DNA from 4 places in the Paenibacillus sp. Y5S-9 genome. Region 1 is predicted to be linked to each of the others. Evidence: riboswitches for the same ligand, from Rfam matches in the RefSeq annotation. Region 1 holds a riboswitch; each other region holds the start of a gene.
What was found. Region 1 has a riboswitch for thiamine pyrophosphate ahead of tenA (thiaminase II). Riboswitches for the same ligand answer to the same signal wherever they lie in the genome.
Positions count from the first base shown of each region.

Region 1 (5,252 bases):
GAGATTACCAAATGATAACTTTTTATTATGATTATTGGAAATTTGTTATATGTAAGCGCTATCCAAATAACTATAATCTATTTATCTGGATGTTAATCCGTTCAGAAATACTTAGACCAAATCATGAGGAGGAATTGTATGAAACGGTTAGGTCAATGGAATATAACAGCCTTGGTTCTTGTGCTGGTACTCGCCATGCTTCCATTTTCGAATGTCTCACATGCATCCAAGGCAGTTACAGAAGTGGAGGAAAGTCATTTGAGCACAAACTTTGAAGACGGTACACTTCAGGGATGGACTCCACGTATCGGTAGCGAAAGGCTGACAGTGACACAACAGGAAGCACACGAAGGCCAGTCTAGTATGCTAGTTTCCAACCGTGAGCGCTCCTATCATGGACCAATGCTATCCATGAAGGATCTGCTTGAGCGTAACCAAGAGTATGAAATTATGGCATATGTAAGACTTACCCAGCAGCCCACCACGGATCAAACACTACAGCTCACCACATATAAAAAAACAACTGCCGAAAGCTGGAACCCGATAGGTAGCGTGAAGATTACCAAAGCAGAATGGAATACATGGCACAAGATCACCGGAAAATTTCAGTATAGCGATGATCCCACTGAATTGAATTTGTTTATCGAAACACCCTACATCTCTGAAGATAGTGTAGATACGTTATCGTTCTATGTGGACGATGTATCTTTTACTTTGGCCGAGCAACTGGAGATAGAAGAAGAGATTCTGTCTCTGGAAGACCTGTATCAAGATGATTTTCCCATTGGGGCAGCGGTGTATCGCTGGCAGTTGGAAGGCGCATATGGACAACTGCTCACCAAACACTTTAACAGCTTGACCGCAACCTATGAGATGAAACCGAAGTACATGTCTCCTTCCGAAGGTGTTTATGAGTTCGAGGCAGCCGATCAATATGTTCAGTTCGCTGAGGAGCATGGTATGGGCGTACGCGCACATGCGTTGTTGTGGCATATTGATGCTGCAGAGTGGATGTTCAAGGATCCTCAGGGTAACCCTGCGAGTCGAGAATTACTGCTTGCCCGGATTCAGGATTACGTTGAAACCGTCATGACCCGATACAAAGGTAAGATCTATGCCTGGGATGTGGTAAACGAGGCGATTGCGGATAGCAATGGTGATGCCAACGGTTTACGTAAAAGTCCCTTTTATGAACTAATCGGTCCGGATTACATTGAGAAAACTTATGAATTTGCTCGTGCAGCCGATCCGGATGCCAAATTATACTACAACGAATACTTCACGGAAGTCCCTGAGAAAAGAGAGCATATGTATCAGTTGGTCAAACGACTGAAAGAGAAGGGACTCATCGATGGAGTGGGTTTGCAATCCCACTATAATCTGGAATCCCCGCCCATCGACGAAATTGAAAAAACGATCAACATGTTCGTCGAACTTGGATTGGATATTCAGATCACGGAACTGGATGTGGATAGCGGAATTCCATTTGGTGAAGAGATGTCGGATGAAGTTGCGGTGAAACAGGCGTATCGATATAAGGAATTGTTGGATTTGTACCAAAAACACAAAGATCACATTTCTTCAGTTACCTTATGGGGACTCCAAGATGAGAAGTCTTACAACAACCAGGCTATGCTGTTTGATTCAGCCCTGAAGGCCAAAAAAGCATACTGGGGACTTGTGGATGAATCCAGCTTGCCTGTGTTGACACAGAGAGCCGTCTCACTTTCGGGTAAACCGGATATCAAAAAACAGTCACAAAATCCGCTCTGGAACAAAGCGGTGTCTACTCCACTGAAGGGTGACTCTTCGGGATCAGCCAGTTTCCGCACCTTATGGGATCAAAGTAACTTGTATATCCTTGTGGATGTTCAGGATGCGAATGCAGATGTGAATGACAAAGTAGACATCTTTGTTGATCTCAATAATGGCAAGACCACTTCCTATGAAGCAGATGACCGACACGTAATCATTAAGCGGTCGGGCAAAGCTGAGGGCGCGGAGCAGCGTTCATATCGTGTACGCGAGACAAAAGCCGGATATCAGGTTGAATTGTACATTCCATGGGGTGGTATACAAGTCGGTTCAGGATATGAAGTTGGTTTGGATATCCGTGTGACTGATGGCGCTGCAAGTGGGACACAACCTTATAATCCACTGTACTGGAATGATCGAACACAATCTCAGGAACAAGATACAAGCAAATACGGCGTGATTCAACTTGCACCTATGCCCCAATCTGCACAAGCTGTGCAGGGAATTGTTCAGATTGATGGGAAGAAAGACGCCCTATGGAATAAGGCTGTTCCATTTGAGGTAAAACGGTTGAATCAGACCGAAGGTGCAGAGGCAGTGGCTCGCGCAATGTGGTCAGGTGAGTATCTATATCTGCTAATCGATGTCACTGATCCAAACATCATCACAGATAGTATCAACCCATGGGATCAGGATTCGGTTGAGATTTTCCTGGACGAGAATCACCAGCGCACACCGTATTTTCAATATGATGATGCCCAGTTCAGAATCAGTGCAGACAATGTGGCAACCTTTGCAGGCAGTGCCTCACCCGGACGTCTTGTAAGCGCTGTGAAGAAAACGAATAAAGGATACCTCGTAGAAGCCAGAATCCAGTTGAATTCACTGACGCCAAAGGCTGGAAATGTCCTCGGTTTCGAGCTTCAAATTAACGACAACCAGGGCGGAGGTAAACAGAACGTAGCCAAGTGGAATGATACGACCAATGAGAGCTGGAGAAACACTTCCCAGTACGGAATACTCACTTTTGTCGGAAAGAACAAACTCGGGCATTAATCCATCGGCAGTAATTGTAAGAGTAGAAACCATCATAACAGTGGATAAAACTCAACCATTGTTATGATGGTTTTCATCGTTTACATACGTCACTCAAGCTGATGAGGTGGGATACAAACTGCCTTGACTATATTTAACAGCCCTTGATATACTAAATGGATGTTATTTTTTCTTTTATGGGAACAAGAAAGTAATCAACTACATACAACCGTTTGCGAGGGAGCCTTAACCGGCTGAGAGGGTGTTAAACCGACCTTACCTGATTTGGATCATGCCAACGTAGGGATGCAACGATGAAACGCTGTACTTGGGTAGCTCATGCGTACCCCTTGTTTTAGTGTATTTGTCTGCGAAACATCCTATGGATGTTTCGTTTTTTTGTTTTTAAATACATACATTATGAATTGGAGGAACACACGTTGACTATTTCAGAGCGACTATATCAGGCAGCACAGCCTGTGTGGAAGGAATGTCTTGAGCATCCCTTTGTTAAAGGGATCGGGGATGGTTCTTTACAGGTTGAACAATTTCGTTATTATTTGCTGCAAGACTACTTGTACCTGTATGATTATGCCCGCGTATTTGCACTAGGTATCGTCAAGTCGCACGACCCCAAATTGATGCAGTTTTTTAGTAAAAACGTAGATAACATCCTGAATGGTGAAATGAAAATTCATCGTTCTTATATGGAGCGATTAGGAATTACAGAGGATGATGTTTTTCAGGTAAAACCTGCACTGAAAAATGCAGCCTATACAAACTATATGCTCTCAGTTTCCCATGCGGGCGGTATAGCAGAAGTACTTGTATCGATTCTGGCCTGCTCGTGGAGCTATGCAGAGATCGGTCAAGTTCTTTCCCAAAAGCCAGGTGCAGCTGATCATCCTTTTTACGGAGAGTGGATCACAGGATATGCTTCCTCTGAATACAACAGCAACAATCAATCCCTTGTGGCGTTAACGGATAAGCTATTAGAAGGCTGTAGCGAGGAAACGTACCAACGAATGGAAGATATTTTCGTGATGTGCAGTCGCTTTGAGCTTGATTTTTGGGAGATGTCATGGAGGCTGGAGCCTTAAGTTCACTGGTCGTTCATTCAATTAGAGAGTACCATATGACGCCACTCATTCAGATTCATTTAAGAATTGCCATCTATGATGATTACATATAAAAAGATTTAACAACAATCATGAGGTGATGGCAATGAGTATATACAAATGGCCTAAATTTATCGGTGTAGCGGTGTTATGTACTGCAATGCTGACGGCATGCAGCTCGACTAATCAAGGAAGTGTGGACTCGGAAAGTAATTCGACTGAAACAGAACAAACGAATACGGATAATCAGAGTAAAACGGAGAATACTGCGCAGACAGTAGGGTATGCCGATCAAATCAACAAAAATGAGGTTATGTCCATTTCGATTGATGTGGATGAAGCGGCATGGAAAGAGATGCTGGATAATGCAAATGAGGAGCAGTACATCTCAGCTAATATTACGATTAACGGAACAACGATTGAAAACGTCGGAATTCGTCCAAAGGGTAACTCCAGCCTTCGACAAGTCGCTAGCGATGATACAACGGATCGATATAGTTTCAAAATCAAATTTGATGAGTATGTTAAGGATCAAACTTGGATGGGGTTGGACAAGCTCGTTGTGAACAACATGATTAGCGACAATAGTTATATGAAGGAATACTTGAGTTATGACATCATGAGTTATATTGGCGTAGATGCACCTTTATTCGCATTCTCCAATATTAGTGTAAATGGAGATACTTGGGGTTTGTACCTGGCTGTTGAAGACATTGACAGCGGATATCTCGCCCGAGCCAAGAATGATGAGGGTGAACTTTACAAGCCGAACAATGATGACAACATGGGGGCAGGAGGAATGGGAGGGCCAGATGGCAATCCTTTTGCACAAGGGTATGGAGATATGCAGCCTCCTACTGAAGGTATGGCGCCACCGGATGGTGCAAGTCCGCCGAATATGAACAGCGGGACAGGGGAAGATGGAGCGAATACACTACCGGAAGCAGGGATTAAGGGTAACCGTGGTCCAGGTGGTATGGATGGAAGCGGCAATGGTGTTTCATTGGTGTATACCGATGACAAATCATCCAGTTACTCCGCCATCTTCGACAATGCTGAGACCAAAACAACAGAGGAAGATTATCAGCGTGTCATTGAATCGCTCAAAAACTTGAGCACAGGTACCGAACTGGAGAAATATGTGGATGTGGACGAAGTTCTGAGATATTTTGCGGCCCACACGGTCGTTGTCAATATGGACAGTTACACGTCCAACATGGGACATAACTATTATCTGTATGAAAACGATGGACAGATCAGCATGTTGCCCTGGGACTACAACATGGCCTTCGGTGGATTTCAAGCTGGCTCTGCATCCGATGTCGTGAATCTGGCAATTGATAC
Region 1 covers NZ_CP145887.1:3,697,508-3,702,759, forward strand. Annotated here, with positions in the region: gene V6669_RS16280 (endo-1,4-beta-xylanase) at 139-2,811, shown strand; TPP riboswitch at 3,018-3,115, shown strand; gene tenA (thiaminase II) at 3,231-3,890, shown strand; gene V6669_RS16290 (CotH kinase family protein) at 4,015-5,252, shown strand, end outside.

Region 2 (5,252 bases), 3.0 Mb from region 1:
AAAAGGAGAATGAGAACACTCAAGGTCTATCCTTTCATGAAATTTTACAGCAAAAAATGGCGAAGAAAAATGCTTCTCCTTCCCTTAGATAAATATGGACTCCGGACCCTAGTCGAATCCGGTTATCAACCGTCTTTCCGCAGCTTGGCGGAATGGCGGTTATTGGCGTTTAGCAATAAACGACTGTACAGTCCTCAGTCATGTTTCTATAATGGTTTAAATATCTACGAGATCCATGACATATACGAACTGTAAAAGGGGACTTAGCACATGATCACCATTGGTTGTTTTCACGCTCATTATTCCAACATCGCCTTAATTGAAGAGACGCTTGCTCCTTATGAAGTTGAATTGGTCCATTACGTCGATCCAGGTCTGGACCGTCTTAAACATGACGCTGACTTTTCCGAGGTCGTTATTCACGAGAAGGTAGCCCAGACGCTCCAATGGATCGCTGAGTGTCATGCAGATGCCATTCTGGTCACGTGCACCCTGTTTGCGACAGTACTGGAGCAGGAAGCCACACAGGTCCCTGTGCCCGTGATCGGCATAGATGATCCGTTATTGAAGGAGATGCGGCGAGTACCAAGAGATTACATCATAGCATTCACCAACCCTGCAACCGTTGAAGGCACGATGGCACGGGTGAATCAGGCATTACAGCAAGAGGATGAGCATGGGCAACTACACGTTGCCAAGACATCTCAGACGGAAGCTGTATGCATCCCTGGGACATTTGAGTTGATTATGCGTGGAGATCAGCAAGGGTATCTCGAAGCGGTACGTGAAGGATTACAGCAGATTGCTGAGCAGTATTCGGGTAAAACGGTAGTGGCAGCCCAACTATCTATGGCTCCCGCAGCTGCCCAGGTTACAATAGATCGCGGTATTACAATCCATAGTCCGCTGGCATTGCTTGCGGCGTATTTGGAGAAGAATTTGGGCCTGGCTCGATTGTAGTAGTGGGTTTGGAGTGAAGTATTACAATCGCTAAAATCATGTGAAAACTACTATATTGCTTCCTTTTGCAAAATAAAAACGCTCTCGAACAAGAGCATTTCAAATGGTATAATCACTTTGTACAGCCAATTTGTGGTGGGAAATAGGCTTGCCTCCAGTGGGAGGTGATCCTATGAACTTCTCTTTTAACGACGTAATCGTGTTCGCGATGTTAATTATTGCGCTCCTGACATACATCGATCGTAAAAAGAAGTGACCCGCCACAGGTTGACGGCCTGACGGGTCACTTCATCTGAACTTGCTGCACTCGGAGGAATACCCACCGCAAATGCTGTGCAGGAGTAGCCATTGGCCTGGCTACTCTTATTGGTGTTTACTTACATTCATTTTATTAAACATCTGCTAGACAATCAACCATAATGCTGATAAAAAGTATCAGGAAGCTGATCAGTAAGATGAAGCAGACGACATTATAGCAGTATTCTCACCTTCAAACGATGTCAGACTGCCCAGCTTGCGCTGTACCGGCGCTTAGGAACGTGTCCGATATTCCTCGGCCTTTTCCTGCATCCCGGCAGCTACAGCCTCATTCTCGGACAATCCTTTATCCGCGGCAAAGGCACGAATGTCCTGCGTGATGCGCATGCTACAGAACTTCGGTCCGCACATGGAGCAGAAATGAGCTTCTTTGGCTCCTTCTGCCGGCAGCGTCTCATCATGGTAGGACAGCGCACGTTCAGGGTCCAGTGACAGGTTAAACTGGTCACGCCAGCGGAACTCGAAGCGTGCCTTGGACAATGCATCATCCCGGCGCTGGGCACGCGGATGACCCTTCGCCAGATCTGCGGCATGAGCTGCGATCTTGTAGGCGATGACCCCTTCCCGCACATCATCCTTGTTGGGCAGGCCCAAATGTTCTTTTGGTGTAACATAACAGAGCATGGACGTGCCGAACCAGCCAATCATGGCCGCACCAATGGCGGAGGTGATGTGATCGTAACCCGGGGCAATGTCGGTCGTCAGCGGCCCCAGCGTATAGAACGGTGCCTCTTGGCATATCTCCATCTGCAAGTCCACATTCTCTTTGATCTTGTGCATCGGCACATGCCCCGGGCCTTCGATCATCACCTGCACATCATGCTTCCATGCGATCTGCGTCAGTTCTCCAAGCGTAGCCAGTTCCGCCATCTGAGCTTCGTCATTGGCATCGTAGATACTGCCTGGACGAAGTCCATCTCCCAGCGAAAACGCCACATCATACCTTTTCATAATCTCGCAGATTTCTTCAAAATGGGTGTACAAAAAATTCTCCTGATGATGCGCAAGGCACCATGCTGCCATAATGGAACCGCCCCGAGACACAATGCCTGTCATCCGCTTGGCGGTCATGGGGATATAACGCAGCAATACACCTGCATGAATCGTAAAGTAGTCCACGCCCTGCTCTGCCTGCTCAATGAGCGTATCACGGTACAACTCCCAGGTCAGAGCTTCCGCTTCGCCATTCACCTTCTCCAGCGCTTGATACAGCGGCACCGTACCAATCGGCACAGGTGAATTACGGATGATCCATTCCCGGGTGGTATGAATGTTTTTGCCTGTGGACAGATCCATCACCGTATCCGATCCCCAACGTACCGCCCAGGTCATCTTCTCCACCTCTTCCTCGATGGAGGAAGATACGGCAGAGTTACCTATGTTGGCATTGATCTTCACGTGAAAATGACGACCGATCAACATCGGTTCACTCTCCGGGTGATTGATGTTGGATGGCAGAATCGCACGTCCACTCGCCAGCTCCTGCCTTACAAATTCCGGTTCTACGCCCTCACGAATGGCGGCGAATTCCATCTCTGCCGTAATGACTCCCTGCCTCGCATAATGCATCTGAGTCACACAGCGTCCTGTCTGTGCTCGCAGCGGTTTGCCACGCAATCCAGGGTACTCTTCGGCGCCGGCTCTCTTCCCTCCGGGCTTTTGTCCGTTATCCTCCGGTTTAACCGTACGGCCCTGATAAGCTTCGACATCGCCACGCTCTGTGATCCAGCGAGTGCGCAGGGCTGGCAGACCTGCGCGGATATCCGCATGAAATGCGGGATCGGTCATGGGGCCGCTCGTATCGTAGACACGTAGCGGTTCGTTATGCTCCACCCCTTGGGGAGTATTTGTGTCATGAAGGGCTATCTCACGCTCCGGTACAGCAATGTCCGGCCGTGAGCCCTGAATGTAGACTTTGCGGCTGCCCGGAAAGGGCTGAACCCGTTCGGCCGCTCCTGTTTCCTTTTCCATCTGCTGACCGTTATGTTCCTGTTCCATCGCTTGTTGTCCCGTTTGGTTTCCTGTACTCATGTTCGCTTGTCTCCTCCTCAGTGTTCGTTCACTTGGTTTCATTGGTATCGTCATCAGCTCACTTACGCACCTGTCCCAAATCATCCAGAGCACAGAGAAGAAAGAGCGATCCTACACCAGACCAGAGGAGACATTATTCATGTACAGTTCACAACAGACGGAGGCTGACACAGATCATGAATCTATGGTGACTTCTCTCTCATCATCCAAGCCCACTTTCGCAGATTATTGAAAAAGGAGCCCATAGAATCCGCTCTATATCGCCCGTTCACTGTATATAAAAAAGCCGGTCCCCGAAGGAACCGACTTTTATGTCCATCACCAATAATGCACCTTTACGCAGCTCCTTAACAGAGCCCTACAAGGGTCACATCATGTGGTGGTTTGTGGTCATATCGCCGATTACTTCCCTACGCTGGTATGATCCAGATCAGGTGCAAAGGGTCCGGAATCTCATGCGATTCCGTCTCAGTCCGGACAATTCGGACTCCCCCAGTAACGTTAGTAAGTTGCGGCTTACATAAGCCGCCGTTCATATTCAATGAAGCTGGCTCCGTTGGGCCGTCCATTACAGAGTAGCGCAACCGGAACATAAAAACAACCTTTATATTCCAGAACACTAACTCAATTGGAGAAAAAACCTCACCTCAACATCAGGATAACATGAGCCCCATCTGCGTAGCAGCATCCTTCAACACAGGTGCGTATTCATGCAATGTCTCCTGCGAGAGTCGGCTGACAGGCCCTGAGACCGAGAGCGCAGCTGCAATATTGCCTCTGCGATCCATAATCGGTACAGATACCGCGGCAGCTCCCGGCTCACGTTCCTCATAACTCGTCGCATATCCGTTATCCCGGATATCTCCCATCTGCGCCAAATACACCGCCGGATCAATAAACACCGGCCATTCCGGGCCGTTCATCAGTTCTTCACGATCCTCGTCCGTGGCAAACGCCATCAAAACTTTGCTGGAAGCGCCCACAGACAGCGGGAGTCTAACACCAACGGGGGCGACTCGGCGAATCGCCTGATCACTTTGCACAGCCTGAATCCGTATCCGTTCACTCCCATCACGCAGGTACAGACTCACGGTCTCTCCCAATCGATCTCTCAGTCGCTCCATCGCAGGCAGCAGCAGAATAGCGGGATCATCACTGCGGGACATATGAGCTGACAGCTCCCAGATTCGGATGCCAAGTCGGTACTTCTCTGTTGCTGCATCACGGATCACGAACCCTCGATCCTCCAGCGTAGCCATCAAACGGTGCACTGTACTTTTGTGCAAGCCGATCTGGCTGGCAATTTCGGTGAGTCCCAGATCACTGCGTGTGGTAAAACATAATAATATATCCAGCGCCCGTTCCACAGCCCGGACGGTTAACTTGCGATCTTCCATGGCATAATGCCCTCCTCATGTTTCATCACATGAAACTTGGTTACATAAATTATATGAGAAACGGTCTCATCTGTAAACCAAAAAGAGCCAAAATCAAAATAGGCCAACCTGTAAATTTTTCCTTTTTATAAGACTTAATCCCCTGTAATTTACACACTAAGGTAATGTTACCCATATATCTTAAGAACTATATAACAATTGCGTAACAAATGCCCTCAATCAATTGACTTTGACTATATTGGAACATACGATAAAGATATATTACATTAAGATATCGCTCTGAAGCAGGCTCTGAAATAAACGCAATTCTCTTTTCATGTCGTTGTTATCTTCAACTGAACTTCAAAGGAGGGGCATTCATGTATCCAACATCCCAGAGCGAAGCCCCGCTGCAAACAAAAGTGTCCGATCTGCCCTCTTCCCTATCACCGAGGCTGATTCGGTTCAAACATATTATCGTAGCGTTGCTGCTCTCCGTTGTATTTTTTCTACTGTTTTGTTTTATTGCACTGCATGGTTATATCGCATGGGTATTATCCAATCCTA
Region 2 covers NZ_CP145887.1:723,225-728,476, reverse strand. Annotated here, with positions in the region: gene V6669_RS03375 (hypothetical protein) at 1-92, shown strand, start outside; gene V6669_RS03370 (hypothetical protein) at 271-960, shown strand; gene thiC (phosphomethylpyrimidine synthase ThiC) at 1,492-3,249, opposite strand; TPP riboswitch at 3,700-3,813, opposite strand; gene V6669_RS03360 (IclR family transcriptional regulator) at 3,963-4,706, opposite strand; gene V6669_RS03355 (alpha/beta fold hydrolase) at 5,066-5,252, shown strand, end outside.
Region 2: linked by a shared signal. The riboswitch ahead of thiC (phosphomethylpyrimidine synthase ThiC) and the one ahead of tenA (thiaminase II) in region 1 are both predicted to bind thiamine pyrophosphate.

Region 3 (5,252 bases), 2.7 Mb from region 1:
ATGATAAAGTGTTCCAGATGAATGCAGCTGGAACGATTAACATCAAAAATTTCCGTGCAGATGATATTGGCAAACTGGTTCGCCAAAATGGTGGAACTTCCTTCGCAGTTAATATGACGCTGGATAACTCAAACATTTCCAATGTGAAAGATTCGATTATGCGTACAGACAGCAGTACATCACAAGGCAAAATTACGAATACCCGTTATTCCAAAGTACCAACGTTGTTCAAGGGGTTTGCTTCAGGTAAGACCAGTCAATCCGGCAATACGCAATATTAAACAGGAGATTGAATCGCTGGAGTTGGTAAAAGTTTAAGCTCCACTTGTGATTTGAAGTTAAAATATAACGCCAAAAAGAGCGTCCCAAGGTCATTGCCACACTGACTTTGAGGGACGCTTTTTGTAATGCAGATGTCATAGTATAGTTCTTATAGTTCTCCTGAGCAATGTTTTATAGCGGAGGCTCATATTATTTTTCTCCCAGAACTTCAACGATGATTTTGCCTTTCTCGGGGGTAACAGAACCGGTATCAATAGAGCCCAATTTGTTCATGATTTCGTAAGAGGTTTCTTCAAGCATGCGAGAGTACTTGAATGATACGAGTGTTTGACCTGCTACGGAAGGACGAGTCCCTGCTTCAGCAACGGCTTTGGTTTTAATAAAGAACAGGTCACCGATGGTTCCAGCACTTTTGCTGATGTTGGCCTGCCATTGTAGTAGGGCACTTCCATTTTTGAGGATATAATAACTGATCAGATCGTTATCCTCAACAACGAAGAAACGATCTTTTTTGCCTTGTTCAAAAATGTATTCAATGGATGAATCCACTGGACCCAAAGGGTTGCGAATGTCCAGACGTGCTTGTCCCAGTTCAGAAAAGCGGGGCAGATGCAGTGCGGCTTCACGCGCCACAGTCAGATCGGAACTGTTATATTCTTTTACAATCGTAGCATCGGTAGTGTAAATGTAGGCTTCCTTGGCCTTCTGGTTCCACTGCACCTTGGCACCAAAAGCTTCACCGACGGCACGGAGCGGAAGCATCGCTTTACCATTCACCAGAATCGGCGCTGAAGACAATGTCGCATTTTGACCATTTTTCTTCATTGTTTTGCTGTTAGGTGTAAGGACATACTTATCGCTGCCTGTATTAATGCTGATCTCTTTTGTTTTGTTATTGTAACCAAACGTATAGTTGCCGAGGAATTGAAGCTCCGTCAATGCCACGTACGTAATACCCTGCCGTATGACAACATCATATTGAGCTTGAACATTGTTAATATAAGCTGTCGGTTTAGGTTTGGTTGCTGCGGCTTCCGCCACAGTGGATGAGAGTAAGGCAGGTGCCGTGCCTGCGGTGAGTATCGAAGCGGCAAGGACCATTTTCCATGTTTTAAGCTGCCAAACAGAGTTGTAATCTTTCATCACTATCAATCTCCCTTCTAATGTTTAAGACGGACTACATAACCTAAATGTTTCATATTATGGAAAGTGAACCATCCGATGTCCTGTTCCCTGTTACCCCAAATAAAGCTTTTTCTAGGGATTGCCACAAATACCCATCTGATGTACATTAGAAGCAATGAAATAAGTGAACCGGGAGCTCAATGAAGTTGGGCTGAGAGAGTGGCCTTGTGCCGCTGACCGTACATCTGATCTGGGTAATGCCAGCGTAGAGAACAAGGATTTGCGATATGTAAGGGTGAATTGTGAGGAATGAACGTGGATGAACAACTGACCTTCTTTGAGCTGTGGTGGTGTATATGCCAGGGCGGATGGGGTATGGTTGATATTCCGTATTTTCGACATCCATCCATTACACATTGTGAGGATTGTATACTGCGCGTAAGGCCTGCCCGGAACCGGGGAGGCTTTTTCGTTTATTATGATAACCCTCACAGGGAACAAAGGAAGGACGTAGAGAACATGGCAACAACAGCAGGCAACAAGCGATTGAAACTAACGGATATTCTGGTAACCATCGTGATCGCAGTAGTGTTTGGGGTGATTTACAAGATATGGGGACCTACATATGACTTGATGAAACCATTCGGCGTTCATGCGGAGCAGATGATCTACGGCATGTGGTTTATGGCGGGCACATTTGCTTTTGTTATCATTCGTAAACCAGGCGTGGCGATTCTCGCCGAGGTTGCGGCTTCAACGGTAAGTGCTTTTCTGGGCAGTGAATGGGGCATGTCCACACTTGTGTATGGTTTGTTGCAAGGGTTGGGAGCCGAGATATTCTTTGCCGCTTTTTTGTATCGCAAAACCAATCTGTTTGTCACTTGTCTTGCAGCCATAGGAGCCGCAGCGGCTTCGCTTGTGCTGGATTATCAGTACGGGTATATTGATTCACTCTCGGCCTGGAATTATACGTTATTTATCGGATTCCGCTTCATCGGAAGCATCCTGATTGCAGGAGTGTTCGCTTATTATCTCGCAAAAGCATTGGAACTGACCGGTGTAACACGCTCCCTCAGACCGGTATCCAAACAGGATTATGAGGCGCTGGATTAGATGAGCGGAGAGGGGAATTCGCAAGCGGTAAGTGTGACAAATCTAAGATGCAAGTTCCCGGGAGAGAAAGCCTTGGTATTTCAAGGCTTGTCTCTTTCTGTGCGTCAAGGAGAGAAAGTGCTGTTGCTTGGCCCTAGCGGCTCCGGTAAATCAACGTTATTGCAAATTCTGAGCGGTTTAATTCCACGTTCGGTTGAGATTCCGATGAAATGTGATGATATTCAGGTTCCCGCCAAAGCAGGAGTGGTCTTTCAAGATCCGGATACCCAGTTCTGTATGTCCTTTACGGATGAAGAGATCGCATTTGTTCTGGAAAACCGAAATATTCCACGTGAAAAGATGCCGGCTCTGATTGAATATTATCTGAAACAAGTGGGGTTATCCTTTGAACAGAATCGTGTATTGATCCAGTCCATGTCACAGGGGATGAAGCAGCGTCTTGCGATTGCTTCGATGCTTGCCATGGACCCGGAGGTATTGTTTTTGGATGAACCCACTGCACTGCTGGATGATGAGGGCACTTCCCAGGTGTGGGATACCGTTAAACGTGTCGCCAGTGACAAAACAATCATCATCGTTGAACACAAAATAAACGAGATTGTGGATATGGTCGACCGCATCATTGTGTTGTCACCTGAAGGAAAGATTGTGGCGGATGGGCCAGCGCAGCAGGTATTCACGGATGAACGAGGCAAGCTGAAGGATTATGGAATCTGGTATCCAGGCATATGGGAGGAGCGAGAGCAGGCAACGAAGGCAGAAGAGGGAAGTACTTCTGGCAAGCTTCAAGTGTGTGTGAATCAGAACATCTCAAGCTTGGAAGCACAGCAATCGTCGGGTTTACCCGATACACCGGGCCTATTTCCCATATCTCATGGTTCATCCTTATCACCTGGATCACCCACCTATCAGCCTGCACTGGACTTGCACCAGTTCACCGGATGGCGTGGGAAAACACCCTTTATTCAGGTGGAGCAGGCCAAGGTATGGCATGGAGACTGGATTGGTGTTGTCGGAGCTAATGGAGCTGGCAAGAGTTCATTATTGTTATCTCTGATGAATATCCTGAAAACAACAGGTCATTATGAGGTGGACGGTCTGCCTTCTGGCAAAACGGAGCAGCTTGCAGATCAAATTGCGTTTGTATTTCAGAACCCGGAGTTTCAATTTGTGACTAACACCGTCGCGGAAGAAGTGGAATTTTCATTGCTGGGGGGCAGGCTAACAACGGAAGAAAGACTTGCCAGGACGAATCAGATGCTTAATCAATTTGGACTAATCGACCTGGCTGAGCGTCATCCCTACCAATTATCGATGGGGCAAAAGCGACGCTTGAGCGTTGCCTCTGCACTGGTGAGAGAGCAGCGAATACTGCTGTTGGATGAACCTACTTTTGGACAGGATGCCCGCAATACGTTTGCCATGTTAGCCCAACTGGAGCAATTGCGGAGAGAGGGAACAGCCATTGTTATGGTTACCCATGATCGTGAAATTGTAAAAAGATATTGCACCCGAATTTGGTCGGTGGATGAGGGGAGGTTATCTGATGCAACTGTCGTTTCCTCACCGTGAAACCTGGCTTCATACCGTTAATCCGGGATTAAAGATGATTATTCTGACGATGATGTTTGTCATCGTTATCCTTATTCACAATCTGAATGTAATGGCCAATGTTGCTGTGGCGATGATGTTATTACTGTGCTGGACAGGTCACCCATGGTATAGATTGATCCTGTACGCGTCCCCATTCATTCTGGTGTTTATCTCCACATCTACAGGTATGATGATGTTTGGTAAGGGCGAGAACACATGGTATACGTGGGGACTGATTCACATAACCGAAGAGAGCTTCTATCGCGGTCTACACTTGGGTTTTCGCTCGCTTAGCATGGCAGCGGCTGGGTTACTCTTTGGTCTTACGACCAAGCCGGTACGGCTGTTTTATTCTCTGATGCAGCAGTGGAAGCTACCTGCAAAATATGCTTATAGTTTTCTGGCCGCGATGCGCATGATCCCGATTTTGCTGGATGAATTCCAGACGCTCCGTTACGCTATTCGCATTCGGGGGACAAGGCAACGTGGTTCTCGCTGGAACGTGTATGGTACGCTGAAGCGTTACGCTATTCCACTGCTGGCACAGAGCATTCGCCGTGCACAGCGAATGGCGGTAGCGATGGAAGCGAAGGGATTCACGGATGGGGCCAGCCGGACGTATTACATTCAGATTGGCTATTCCCGAGCTGATCTGTGGTTTGTATTTTATTATATCCTCACCTTAACAGCTGCTTATTACATCGGGGTTACCTTTCCTTATCATGCTGCGATGGTGGATGTAAGGTAATACGGGGAGATAGAGAGAAATATATTGAGTTAACCGGTAACTTTTTCCTGTTTACAGCGTCTATATGGAAATAACTTCTAATGGATGGGGATGAACGAGAGTGAAGACGGGTCCTGACTGGCAGAGAACGGGGTACAAATGGATTACCATGACTGGATTATCAGTTGTGCTGTTGACGGGATGGATGCTGCTGGATTCCAAAATGGTCGTGCTTGGAGGACAAGCTGTGGCTACAACGCCACAAGCCTTGGGGGCAAGTTCTCAAGTCTTATCAACACAGTTGGCCTACAAACAAGGAGATACCGTTACGCTCATCAATGACATCCCTCTGTTCAAAAACAGAAGGGACGGCAGTGTGGCTGCTGACCAGCTGGGGATTGAATACTATACA
Region 3 covers NZ_CP145887.1:1,014,364-1,019,615, forward strand. Annotated here, with positions in the region: gene V6669_RS04495 (pectate lyase) at 1-281, shown strand, start outside; gene V6669_RS04500 (copper amine oxidase N-terminal domain-containing protein) at 472-1,425, opposite strand; TPP riboswitch at 1,587-1,696, shown strand; gene V6669_RS04505 (ECF transporter S component) at 1,927-2,520, shown strand; gene V6669_RS04510 (ABC transporter ATP-binding protein) at 2,521-4,092, shown strand; gene V6669_RS04515 (energy-coupling factor transporter transmembrane component T) at 4,067-4,861, shown strand; gene V6669_RS04520 (PQQ-binding-like beta-propeller repeat protein) at 4,962-5,252, shown strand, end outside.
Region 3: linked by a shared signal. The riboswitch ahead of V6669_RS04505 (ECF transporter S component) and the one ahead of tenA (thiaminase II) in region 1 are both predicted to bind thiamine pyrophosphate.

Region 4 (5,252 bases), 3.2 Mb from region 1:
TGAGCAGGGCACGCAAAAATGCAGCACGCTGCTGCATTCCGCCAGACAGCATATGAGGGTATGCTTGCTCAAACCCGGCAAGACCCACGCTGCTTAACCACTTACGAGCTTCTGCAAGTGCTTCAGCCCGAGGGGGAGCACTCGAAGCTACTTCACCAGCAAGCAGTACATTGTCTTCAATGGTACGCCACGGGAAAAGGGCGGGCTGTTGTGGCATATAACTGATCTTGCCCCGTTGGCCCGTCACATCATGACCGTTCATGAGCACTTGCCCTTCCTGTGGCTTCAGCAGACCGCCAATGATATGGAATAGGGTGCTTTTACCACAGCCGGATGGTCCAACGATTGCGACAAACTCGCCTTGCTCCACAGTCAGGGACAGGCCGTTCAGAACCGGTAACCTGCTCCGCCGTTCACGGAATGATGCATGAACATGAACAACGTCCAGTGCAGGTGGAACCGGAGTAGGAGTCGTATTGGCAGGTCGATCAGGCGTAGCCGAGTTTAACTTTTCACCGTGCGTTGGCTCCACTACACTTGCTCCTCGTCCAGGCTGGACTTGTTCGTCCTGTTGCCGATTCATATGGTCATCACTTCCTAATATACAGATTACTTCTTTATTATCGCTTCTGTGGCCGCCAGCGCACGAGTAGCTTCTCCAGCAGGGCAATGAACAGGAAGAGCAGCAAGCTGAGCGCGACAATAATCATGATCGCCACGAATAGGCGGTCCGTACGATAAGCCGACTTTTGCAGCATCATATAATAACCAATACCCTTGTCTGCACCAATCCATTCGGCGATGATGGCACCCATCACGCTATAGGTAGCAGCGATTTTGACACCGGAGAACACGGATGGCAGCGCATGGGGGAGCTCCAGCTTCCAGAAGATCTGATGACGTTTCGCACCAGCCATGCGCATATAGTTCATCATCGCCGCGTCAGTACGGGTCAAGCCATCCATGGCCGCCACTGCAACGGGGAAGAAACATACCAGGATGATCGTAATCAGCTTGGGCAACAGCCCGAATCCGAACCAGATTAACAGAAGCGGTGCGAGCGCGATGGTTGGGATATTTTGACTAAGAATAAGTAAAGGATACAGGGCTGACTTGAGAAAAGGGACCAAATGCAGCACCATCGCAATTAATAAACCAACCGCGGTGCCAGCCGCGAATCCGATCAGCGTTAACTGAATGGTTGCGGAAGCGTGCATGCCAAGCCGCTCGGCCTGGGTTGCCGCTTCGCGGGCGATGTCGGATGGTGCAGGTAGCATCCATTTCTCAATATGGAAGAGGGAGACGGCTCCCTGCCATATCGCTATAAAGAGAATAACCGCCACAATGGGCGGCCATACATTTTTGAAATAGGCATGCATTAGCGATACTTCTCCGTCAGGGTATCCATGCTGAAGCCAGCAGGGCTATGGGCGATTTTGATCTGGGAGATGATGCTTGGGCTGCCAGCCTCCACAAGTACCTCGTGCATTTTACGGACAACCTCGAGCAGTTCCTCCAGTTCTCCCTCCATCGTGGTGTCGAGCGCGTTCACCTGATATTTCAGGCCGGATTGCTGAATAACTTCAATGGCGCGATCTACGTAAGGATAAGAATTCTCGCCATTTGGCGTTTTGGGAATAACCTGAATGCTAAGTAGTGTGCTTGCCATGAGAGATCACGGCTCCTTTCGTGATAAATTGCATGAATTGAACCAGGTTTACACTTATCACTCCGATTGCAGTACCCTCTTCTGATCGCTGTTATCCCCAGATTTCTTGAATCCATTTTCAATGGGGAAATCCGGGGATAAAGGCGAACACTTTGTTTCTTCAGATGGGTTCTGCACTCTTCGTTCTTGTGTAAAAAAGTTAAACTTAAGCAATTTTTATTGGGGTAAAAACTCGTTTGTATATGCTTTGCTTACATCGATCTGTTCATCGAGCAGTTTTTTGCTAAACATCCAGTCGGTGTAGTTCTGCCACACTTCCTGTTTTTGCTCACCCCAGCGCGTGGCGTCATCTGTGTACTTGGGACTAAGCCACTTCTGGCTTGCCAGGACCAATTCCTTGTCCAGATCCGGTACAGCCTTGATCAGAATGTTCGCCGCGTCTTCGGGATGATCAATCGCATATTGATACCCTTCGGAGGTGGCTTTCAGGAATGCTTTCACCAGCTCAGGGTCGTTTTGGATCGTCTGCTCGTTTGTTACAAGGACAGGTGTGTAATAATCCAATGCTTCTGAATAATCCTTCACATATAACATGTCGATTGGTTCCCCGCGAAGTTCGGCTTCAATCCCCGTCCAAGCGTAGAAAATCCATGCGAAATCAATGTCCCGTTTCACTGCGGTGAAAAAGTCAGCGTCACCCATGTTAATGTTTTTCACTTTGGATACATCTGCTCCGTCGCCTTCCATAATGGATTGCATCACGGCTTCTTCGACTGGGGAACCCCAACCGCCATAGGTTTTACCTTCAAAATCCTTCGGTGATTTGATATTCCGATCCGCCGGAGCAGCGAACCCGGATGTATTATGCTGAATAACTGCTGCGATGGAGACGAGAGGAACACCCTGTGTGCGGGCTTGAGTTACACTCTCCTGATAACTTACGCCAAACGGTACTTCATTGGAGGCAACCATCGTATCCGCGCCACCGGCACCTGGTTGAACAATCTCTACGTTTAAGCCTTCGGCCTTGTAAAAACCTTGATCTACAGCCGCATACAGGCCGGTATGATTCGTATTTGGTGTCCAGTCGAGCACCACTTTAATATCCTTTAAGGCGGCAGTGTCACCTTCGTTGCTGCTTTCCTTATTTGTGTTGCTGTTCTGTTCTGCCGGGGCAGCTTCTTTGCCGCCACATGCGGCTACAGTCACCATAAGCACGCATAAGAGCAACAATCCTATCGTTTTACGCCATTTCATCTGTGATTCTCTCCTTCGGTATGTCCGGCCGATTGGCACGGGGTACTCCTTGGCTTCATATCCAATCATCTTGCATAAATCGACAGATTTATACCAGTTGAGATCTGGATGACGTTATTTTTGAACGAAAATAAAACGTCCATCGATGTCATTCAAGGAAGCCAGACCGCGTTTAGCGGCAGTTTTTCATGCAATATCAGAAAGGTGATGCTTCCAAACTTATACTTTCTGATAGTAACAAAAAAAGCGTCCCGTAATCCGGGACGCGTGCAGGCGTTAGAGAGGTGGCGTTCAGCCATAGGGCTGTGCCATTTCGATATACTCCGATTCCTACGCTGGCATGATCCAGATCAGGTCTAAGGGTTAGTATCTTGGTGGGATACACTCTCAGCCGGCCAATTCCGACTCCCCTGGGAAACTATGAAGTTACGGGCATTACTAGGTGTAATTATAGGCCAGCCGGTGGAACGTGTCCAGTCAGGAACTGGATGGGGACACGTATGAACTTATCAAACAGACCGTTATACATATGTATAACAGTCTGTTTGGATGTGTTATTTTCAATAATTATCGTGGGGAATCATATAAGGCAATCTGACTGAGTGCAAAAGCATCGGATTTGGGCTCATAACCTACCTGTTTCTGAGTGGTTTCCAGATTCAATCGTTTAAACCGATTATTCGAGATCCCATGCAGTATGGTGAAGGGTTCCAGATCAGTAGTTGTAATTGCTTTGAACATCAAATCACACAAGTCAGCCGGACTAATATACGCGCTCATATCCCTTGCCTCCAGCACGGGTCCGTCTGGTTGAAAATCATCATATGCACCTATACGTATCGCAACACTTTGTAAACCCTCGGTATACGCAAAATAGGAAGCGAGTGATTCTCCAAAACATTTGCTAACCCCGTACAAATTCCGTGGGCGTGTTGGCATGTCCGGATAGACTTGAGCATCAATGGGATACCCCTCAATCGTCTGTGCACTGCTTGCAAGAATGACTCTTCGTACACCTTGGTCTTTAGCTGCACGGAATACATTAAATGTACCTTTGATATTGATATCCAACAACGATTCATAGAATCCGGCATGCGGGGAAGGGTCTCCCGCCAGATGTACAACCACATCCATGCCTTCGCATGCATGCTGACAGGCTTCGGGGTCTGTCACATCCAGTGTCATGATCTCATGACGGGTTTCTTGATACGTTTGCAGTCTGTCGGTATTCAAATCCGTTAGTCGCAGGTGATATGCTTCTGACAAGTATTGGGACAAATCACGTCCAATTTTCCCGGCTGCGCCCGTAATTAAAATGTTCATGAAATCAACTCCAATTCTTAGCGCTGGAAGAACTCAATCCATTCCTTTTCAGGTCCATAGATGAAGAAGTAGCGGTAACCGTTAGGCAGTGTGATAATCTCTCCATCGATAAATTCGGCTTCGGTGGCTTGGATACGTTTGTACTCAGAATCAAGATCATCCACGTGGATCGCAAAATGGTGCACCGTACCTTCGGAAGGCAGCTTGTCGCTGTATCCTTGAATTAACTCAATCTCAGTCTCGTTACTTCCATTGAAGCCGAGGAAGGCAAGCTGAATAACGCCGTTGGTATGCGTCACCCGGTCTTTCAGTTCCAATCCAACAACCTCTGTGTAGAAACGCAGCGTGGTCTCCAGATCACGAACGGCAATGCCAACGTGGTCAATGCGCTTTTGAAAACTCATAATTATATTCCTCCAAATGTAGTAAATTCTCTACCATTTTAAGGGATATCATAGGGCTGTACTACGAGGTTGTCAAATCGGATTTTAATTTGAAAAAACCATAAATGTTCACATAATGTTCACTTATGTGGAGGGTTTCCTCATCTCTATAATTACGAAGGTAAACAGAGAGGATGAGAGAATTGCCAGCAAGCAAGAAGGAACAAATTATTTTCGGATTAATGATGTGTACAGGAATGGTCTTGGTCATGATGTTCTTCAATCTATGGCACAGTGGGTTACTCGGCAAGATGTCCCCGCTTGAGATACTGCTTCAATTCATATTATGTTTTGTCATCGCGTTTCTGGTGGAGTCTTTCATTGTTGGCCCTGTGGCGAGAAAGATTGCATTCTCCTTGCCCTTCGACAAGTCCAACAAGATTTTGGGTGTGCTTGCTATGTCATTTTTTATGGTGATTGGCATGGTACTGATCATGTCCATGTATGGAATGATCTCGGCATATCTCGCGGATCAATTAAGTGGGTCATTCGTACTCCGTACGTACCTTCATACAATCGCTCGTAACTTCAGCCTGGCGCTTCCATATCAATTGATCATT
Region 4 covers NZ_CP145887.1:486,066-491,317, forward strand. Annotated here, with positions in the region: gene V6669_RS02305 (ABC transporter ATP-binding protein) at 1-583, opposite strand, end outside; gene V6669_RS02310 (ABC transporter permease) at 621-1,379, opposite strand; gene V6669_RS02315 (thiamine-binding protein) at 1,379-1,669, opposite strand; gene V6669_RS02320 (ABC transporter substrate-binding protein) at 1,886-2,926, opposite strand; TPP riboswitch at 3,236-3,348, opposite strand; gene V6669_RS02325 (NAD(P)-dependent oxidoreductase) at 3,494-4,249, opposite strand; gene V6669_RS02330 (VOC family protein) at 4,267-4,653, opposite strand; gene V6669_RS02335 (hypothetical protein) at 4,827-5,252, shown strand, end outside.
Region 4: linked by a shared signal. The riboswitch ahead of V6669_RS02320 (ABC transporter substrate-binding protein) and the one ahead of tenA (thiaminase II) in region 1 are both predicted to bind thiamine pyrophosphate.